Regions from separate parts of the Microbacterium sp. UCD-TDU genome, predicted to be linked through region 2. Evidence: predicted binding sites of a transcription regulator. Region 2 holds the regulator's gene; each other region holds the start of a gene.
The links. The regulator LexA, encoded in region 2, represses DNA repair genes until DNA is damaged. The targets are predictions, from matches to a motif close to TCGAACANNTGTTCGA.
Positions count from the first base shown of each region.

Region 1: D514_RS23790 (HNH endonuclease signature motif containing protein) is a predicted target of LexA. The motif match lies at 1,241-1,256, and genes of this name have one in related genera.
Region 3: D514_RS39390 (HNH endonuclease signature motif containing protein) is a predicted target of LexA. The motif match lies at 809-824, and genes of this name have one in related genera.

Region 1 is NZ_KB454446.1:219,064-221,331, reverse strand. It holds gene D514_RS23800 (aldo/keto reductase) at 1-759, shown strand, start outside; gene D514_RS23795 (DUF4259 domain-containing protein) at 766-1,146, opposite strand; gene D514_RS23790 (HNH endonuclease signature motif containing protein) at 1,288-2,268, shown strand, end outside.
Region 2 is NZ_AOSO01000005.1:548,835-551,102, reverse strand. It holds gene D514_RS22605 (LysM peptidoglycan-binding domain-containing protein) at 61-429, opposite strand; gene lexA (transcriptional repressor LexA) at 719-1,405, shown strand; gene D514_RS22595 (prolyl oligopeptidase family serine peptidase) at 1,534-2,268, shown strand, end outside.
Region 3 is NZ_KB454446.1:1,226,095-1,228,362, reverse strand. It holds gene D514_RS28775 (hypothetical protein) at 1-752, opposite strand, end outside; gene D514_RS39390 (HNH endonuclease signature motif containing protein) at 1,107-2,183, shown strand; gene D514_RS28760 (DUF808 domain-containing protein) at 2,244-2,268, opposite strand, start outside.

The DNA of each region.
Region 1 (2,268 bases), on a different contig from region 2:
GACATCCTGTTCGGCGAGGCGCTGCGGGCGAGTGGCGTCGATCGCGACGGGATAACCCTGTGCGGCAAGCTGTGGCTCTGGGACTGGCCGAACCAGGGATTTCGTCAACAGCTCGTCGAGTCGCTCGGGCGGGCCGGCCTCGAACGCTTCGACACGGTGGTGGTCGGCGACTACGGGAAGGTGCCCGACATGCCGCGCCTCGTCGCCGAGGTGAACGCGCTGATCTCGGAAGGCCTCGTCGACAGCTGGGGCATCAACAACTGGCAGATCGCCCACACCACGCAGGCTCTCGACGAGGCGGAGACGCAAGGGGTCGTCGCACCGGTGTTCGCGCAGTTGAAATACGGCATCGCGCGCCGGTCGATGGCCGAGGGGGAGGCGTACGGGGCGTTGTTCGATGCGGGCGTGCTCACCCTGCAGGCGTCCGACGTCTTCGAGGGCGGGATCCTCGCCACCGGGCGGCAGCCCGAGCGGAAGATCGGCGCGGATGTCGGAGGGATCCGTGAGCAGATCGCCGCGATCTACCCCGAGGTCGCGCGGGTGGCCGCCGGATTCGGGGTCACCCCGGCGGCACTGGGCATCGCCTTCTGCCTGTCGAACCCCGCGACCGCGAACGTGCTGTTCGGTGCCTCCCGGCTCGCGCAGTTGGAGCAGAACCATGCGGCGCTCGACCTGGCGCTCGCACGTGGTCCCGAGGTGCGTGCGGCGCTCGCCGACTGCTGGGTCGACCGTGACGTGCGCGCCGACGGGGTGTGGTGAGGTCGGCTACGCCTCGCGCTCGTGTGCGAGGGCTATGGCGCGCTCGAACGTCGAGACGATGACCTGGCGTCGGTCGGTGCGGTAGTCCTCGTCCGGTTCGAGCTCGTCGATGTAGTCGTCCCAGACCCGGATGTACCGGTCTCGCCAGCCCTCGAGCGTGCTGCTCGACGGGAACGTGGCACCCACTCGCCCCGCGGACCCGATGTCGGTGAGGATCTCCAGCCACGCGGGAACCATGGCTCCGCCCCATTCGTCCGGCTGCAGCTCGGTGTCGTCGTCCTCATCGGCGAACACCTCGGAGATCTTCGCGATGAGCTCGTCGGTGATCTCGCTCAGCGCGTCGGCGACCGTGTCGTCGTCGAAGTTTCCCGGTCCCCACGTGCCCATGTCTCCCTCTTCCTGTCGGCTGTTGCGGTCAGACCTAGTGAACCATGTGAGCATGGTGTCCGGTCGGAGTCAGCGGCAGAATGCTGGCATTCGTTCGAAGATAAGTTCGAATGTCGAGAGGTGATTCGGTAAAGTGGAATCATGCCGAAGCTGGTCGAGTTGCACGAGGCGATGTCCCGCCTCGATGCGGCGTGGGCCGACGCCGATGGATCCGGTGAGCTGTCGCGAGAGCAGCTGATCGCCGTGAGCGCATCCATCGGGGTGCTGCAGCGGCGGCTGGATGCGGTGCACATCGAGGTCGCGGCGTGCATCTCACGCGAGTCTCGTCCCGAGTTGGGTGCGGAGGGTCTCGCCAAGCAGCAGGGCTACCGGAACCCGGCGACGTTGATCGCGGCGACCGTCGGCGTCTCGCGCGGCGATGCGACCCGGCTGGTGAAGGTCGGAGAAGCGGTCGCGCCGCGCGAGGATTTCCTCGGGGCGCCTCTGCCGGCGAAGTATCCGAGAGTGCGTGAGGCGCTCGGGTCCGGCGCGCTGAGTGCTCAGGTGGCTGCCGCGATCATCGCCCTGCTGGATCGGTGTCGCGTCTCGGTGGGTCTGGTGCGGGTCGCCGAGGCGGAGTCTCTGCTGGTGGAGAAGGCGGTCGGGCTCGCTCTCGATGACGTGCGCAAGCTGGTCGTGAGGGCGGAGGCGTGGCTGGACCCGGATGGGGTGGAGCCGCGCCTGGAGGAGCAGCGTTCCCGCCGAGCTTTGACCATTCATGAGCGCGACGGGATGGTGCATCTGAACGCCGTCCTCGACGCCGAGACCGCCGCTCCTGTCGTGACGGCCATCCGCGGCTACGTGACCGCCGCATTCGCCGCGCGAAAGAACGCGGCCGCACCGGACGCGCCGGACGCCGATCGTCGCACCGTGCCGATGATCCAGGCCGACGCTCTGTCCGTGTTCGCGGGCCACGTTCTCGAGTGCGACGCCCGGGTGCCGTTGGCGGGTGCGACCGTCGTGGTGCGGATGAGCCTCGACGACCTGGAAGCCGGCGCCGGGTCCGCCCAGATCGACGGAATCGAACAGCCGGTCAGCATCGGCGCGGCCCGACGGATGGCCGCAGGCGGGGGAGTGATCCCC
Region 2 (2,268 bases):
ATGTTAAGCGGCGCCCCAAGTCGGTGACGCAAAGTTGCTGCAGCGACGCCGCGGCGGGGATCAGTTCACGTACTGGGCCGGGATGGCCAGTGTCTGACCGATCTGGAGCTCGCCACCACGCAGCAGGTTCATCCGGCTGATCTCACCGATCACGTCGCGCGGGTCGGCGTCGGGGGCGACGCCGGTCGCGATCGACCAGAGCGTGTCGCCCGGCATGACCGTGACGGTCTCGACGCTGACGGCTGCAGTGTCTGCACCCGAGGCGATCGCACTGCCACCGCTGAGCGCGGCGAACGCGATGCCGACCGCGAGCGGAACAGAGGCGAAGGCCAGCAGCACGGCGCGGCCACGCGTCGTCAGCCGGAGTCGCGTCGAAGGACGGGTCGACGCCGGAATGACTGCTGCGGTGCTGAAGCTGATGCTGCTCATGTGGTGCTCCTTAGCCTGTCCCGGAACCGTGAGGCCACCGGGGAAGTTGGCGTAGCGTTCGCATTCCCGCCTCGGCCGGGAGCCGTGAATGCGAAGCTACGTACCGAAGATATCTTCGAGTTCGAACATCTGTCAAGTATTCTTCGAAACCCCACCGACGATTAGGCCGACACGCTCGAACAGATCTTCCAGATCGGCCCGATTCTCGGATACGGTTTCGATAAGGACACCCCACCACGGGCCTCCGACATTCGAAGAGGGACGTCGGATCACGCACTGAAGGAGCACCATGAGCGAGAACTCTGCCCCCGAGTCGGAGGCACCGCGCACGCGCCGCCGGAAGAGCCTCAGCCCGAAGCAGATGGCGATCCTCGAGGTCATCCAGAACTCGATCGCGCACCACGGCTACCCGCCGAGCATGCGCGAGATCGGCGACGCCGTCGGCCTCAAGTCCCTCTCCAGCGTCACCCACCAGCTGGGGCAGCTCGAGCTCAGCGGCTATCTGCGCCGCGACCCCGGGAAGACGAGAGCCATGGAAGTGCTCATCGATCTGCCTGGCACCAGCACCGAGAGCCCCGCCGACGTGGCGACCCCGGTCGGAGACGCCGCGCTCGTCCCCCTCGTCGGGCGCATCGCAGCCGGCGTGCCGATCACCGCCGACCAGCAGGTCGAGGAGATCTTCCCCCTCCCCCGCCAGCTGGTGGGCAAGGGCGACCTCTTCATGCTCAAGGTCTCCGGCGAGTCGATGATCGATGCCGCCATCTGCGACGGCGACTGGGTCGTCGTCCGCTCCCAGAACAGCGCCGAGAACGGCGAGATCGTGGCGGCGATGCTCGACGGCGAGGCCACCGTCAAGGTGCTGCGTCGCCGCGACGGCCACACCTGGCTGCTCCCCCGCAACTCCGCGTTCGAGCCCATCCTCGGTGATGAGTCCGTGATCCTCGGCAAGATCGTGGCAGTACTGCGCGCCGTCTGAGACGAGACGGCACGATGAAGCCCCTCCCGGGTGCCGGGAGGGGCTTCGTGTCTTCGGGCGACGGGTCAAGACCGCGATGCTCCCGTCCTGACGCACGGGCGTCCACCTTCGACGCCTAGGCTCGAATCATGTCGTCGTCCCCCTACGGTTCCTGGACCTCCCCCTTCTCCGCGGCCTCCGTCGCGGCCTCCTCTCCGCGCATCGACGGAGCCCGCTTCGTCGGTGCGGAGATCTGGTGGGGTGAGTCGGTACCTGCCGAGAAGGGACGCGTTACGGTGCGGAGCTCCTCCGGCTCCGAGATCCTCCCCACCCCCTGGAGCGCGCGGTCTCGCGTGCACGAGTACGGCGGAGGCGCCTGGACGGCGGATGAGCACGGCACGCTGTTCTTCGTCGACGCAGGAGACCAGCGGGTGCACCGTCTGAGCGTCGGAGCCGACCCCGTCGCCCTCACCGCCCCCGGTCCCTCGCACGGAGGCCTGCGCGTGCAGAACGGCCGCCTGCTGGCCGTGCGCGAAGACCTCTCGACCACGCCGCACCTCCGCTCGATCATCGAGATCCCGCTCGATGGATCCGCCGCCGAAGACCCGTCCGCGATCAGGGTGATCGCGGAGGGAGACGGCTTCTTCGCCCACCCTGCCCTCTCTCCCGACGGGACCCGCGCGGCATGGGTCGGCTGGGAGCGGGGACGGATGCCGTGGGAGGACGCGCACGTGCAGGTCGCAGAGGTCGCCGGCGGCACGCCGCACACGATCCCCTCGCGGGCGGCTCTGCAGCCCGAGTGGCTCAGCGACGCGGAACTGATCTTCGCCGACGATCCCGACGGTCGCTGGGCTCTGCAGCGCATCACACTCGACGGGGTGACT
Region 3 (2,268 bases), on a different contig from region 2:
CGCTGTTGCGCTGTGGGCGCCTGCGCATCGTCGTCGATCTCGGACGCGCTGACCCGCAGCACGACGATGCCGGCGAGCACGGCGACGACGAGGCCGAGCAGGGCGATCGATCCCCAGGACAGGGCGGAGGCCATCTGCCACACCTCGGCCGAGAAGAAGGAGAACACGACGAGCATCAGGATGACAGGGAGAGCGATCGAGGCCATGTGCCCGATCGCTGAGGCGTTGCGCACCGCGAGGCGCGAGGCCCAGGAGACCATCGCGCCACCGCCCATGCCGGTGACCAGGATGCAGAGGGCGAGGACGAGGATCGTCCTCAGGACCGGACCGACGGTCGCATCCGGCTGGACGCTGTAGCCGTAGCTGATCGTGAAGGCGAGGCACGCGGCGATCAGGAGGAGCGCGACCGCCGTGCCGATGCCCATCGGGAGGCGACGCAGCACCGCGCGCACCAGGAAGTAGGCGGCCCAGGCGAGCCCTGCCGAGAGCGTGAAGAGCACGAGGGCGATGACCACGACGAAGGCGGCCTCCTCAGACGAGTCGTCGAGGGCGAAGTCGAACACGACCTCGATCCCGTCCTGGAAGAGGTAGGCCGCCACCGCGACCCAGGCGATCAGCGGCGCGACGCGTCGCGGAAGGTCGGTGAACCAGCGCCGCAGCGGCACGAACGTCGGAAGCCCCTGTTCACGGAACCAGCGGTCGGCGTCGCGCTTCGCGCTGTGTGGCTTCGGCGAGGGCGGGGACGTGGGCATGGCGATGAGATTACGGCATCCGCGATGCCCGAGTTATCCACAACCCTTCCGACTATTCGAATATATGTTCTAAACTGGGGGCATGGCGAACCCGCATCTAAACCCCGTCCTCGAGGCAGTGAAGTGCCTCGAAGACGCGTGGGGCGATGCGACGAACGCGAGCGATCTGACCCGAGCGGAGCTGCTCGAGGCCCACCAGGCGTTGGGGCTGGTGCAGCGTCGACTCGACGGCGTCCACGCCGAGATCGCGGCGAGCATCGCTCGGGAATCGCGTCCCGAACTGGGAGCTGAGGGTCTCGCGAAGCAGCAGGGCTTCCGCAGCCCGGCGACCATGATCGCCGCAACGACCGGCGGATCGACGGGCGACGCGGTGCGGCTCGTGAAGGTGGGGGAGGCGACGGCGCCTCGGGCGAACCTGATCGGCGAGCCGCTTCCGCCGCGGTATCCCGAGGTGCAGCGGGCGATCGGTGCCGGCGTGCTCGGTGCGGCATCCGCGGCGCTGATCGTGACCTGCTCGATCGGGCGCGACTCAAGGTCGGCGTCGACCGCCTCGTCGAGGCCGAGCGTCTGCTCGTCGAGCGTGCTGAGGGGCTGTCACTCGATGATGTGCGCAAGCTCGTCGCGCATGCCGAAGCCTGGCTCGACCCCGACGGTGTGGCGCCGCGCGAAGAAGAGGCCCGGTCGCGGCGCTCGCTGGCGATGTTCGAACGCGACGGGTCGCTGCACCTCACCCTGCAGACCGACATCGCCTCCGGGGCTCCCGTGAAGGCGGCGATCCAGGCCTACGTGACGGCGACGTTCCAGGCGCGGGCGCACGCGCTCGACCCCGAGGCGCCCGATGCCGACCGTCGCACGGTCGCGATGATCCAGGCCGACGCGCTCGCCGAGATCTGCGCGCATGCGAGCGGCTGCGACAACGGCGGGCTGCCGGTGTCCGGGGCGACCGTCGTCGTCCGTGTGGGGCTCGGCGACCTGACGGCCGGCGCCGGGTTCGCGACGGTCGACGGCCTCGACGAGCCGGTCAGCATCGCGGCATGTCGTCGGATGGCGGCGGGCGGCGGCATCATCCCCGTCGTGCTCGGCGGTGAAGGCGAGATCCTCGACTGGGGGCGCGAGAAGCGGTTGTTCACCCGTGCGCAGAGGCTCGCGCTCGTGGAGCGTGACGGCGGCTGTGTCATGTGCGGGCTGCCCCCGCAACTGACCAGGGCGCATCATCTGCGCTGGTGGCAACGTGATGGCGGATCGACCGATCTCGACAACGGCGTGCTGCTGTGCGACAGCTGTCACCACCGCATCCACGATAACGAGTGGGAGATCAGGATCGAGGGGTGCGGGTTCGCCGCGCAAGTGTGGCTCATCCCGCCGCCGAACGTCGACCCCGAGCGCAGACCGAGACTCGGCGGCAGGGCGCGCTACGACATCGCGGCGTGAGGGTGTGAGGGCGTGAGGGTGTGCTCCGGTCGGTCGGTCGGCGCCGTCGCGTCGCTGGATTCAGACGTGCACGTCGGCGGGGGAT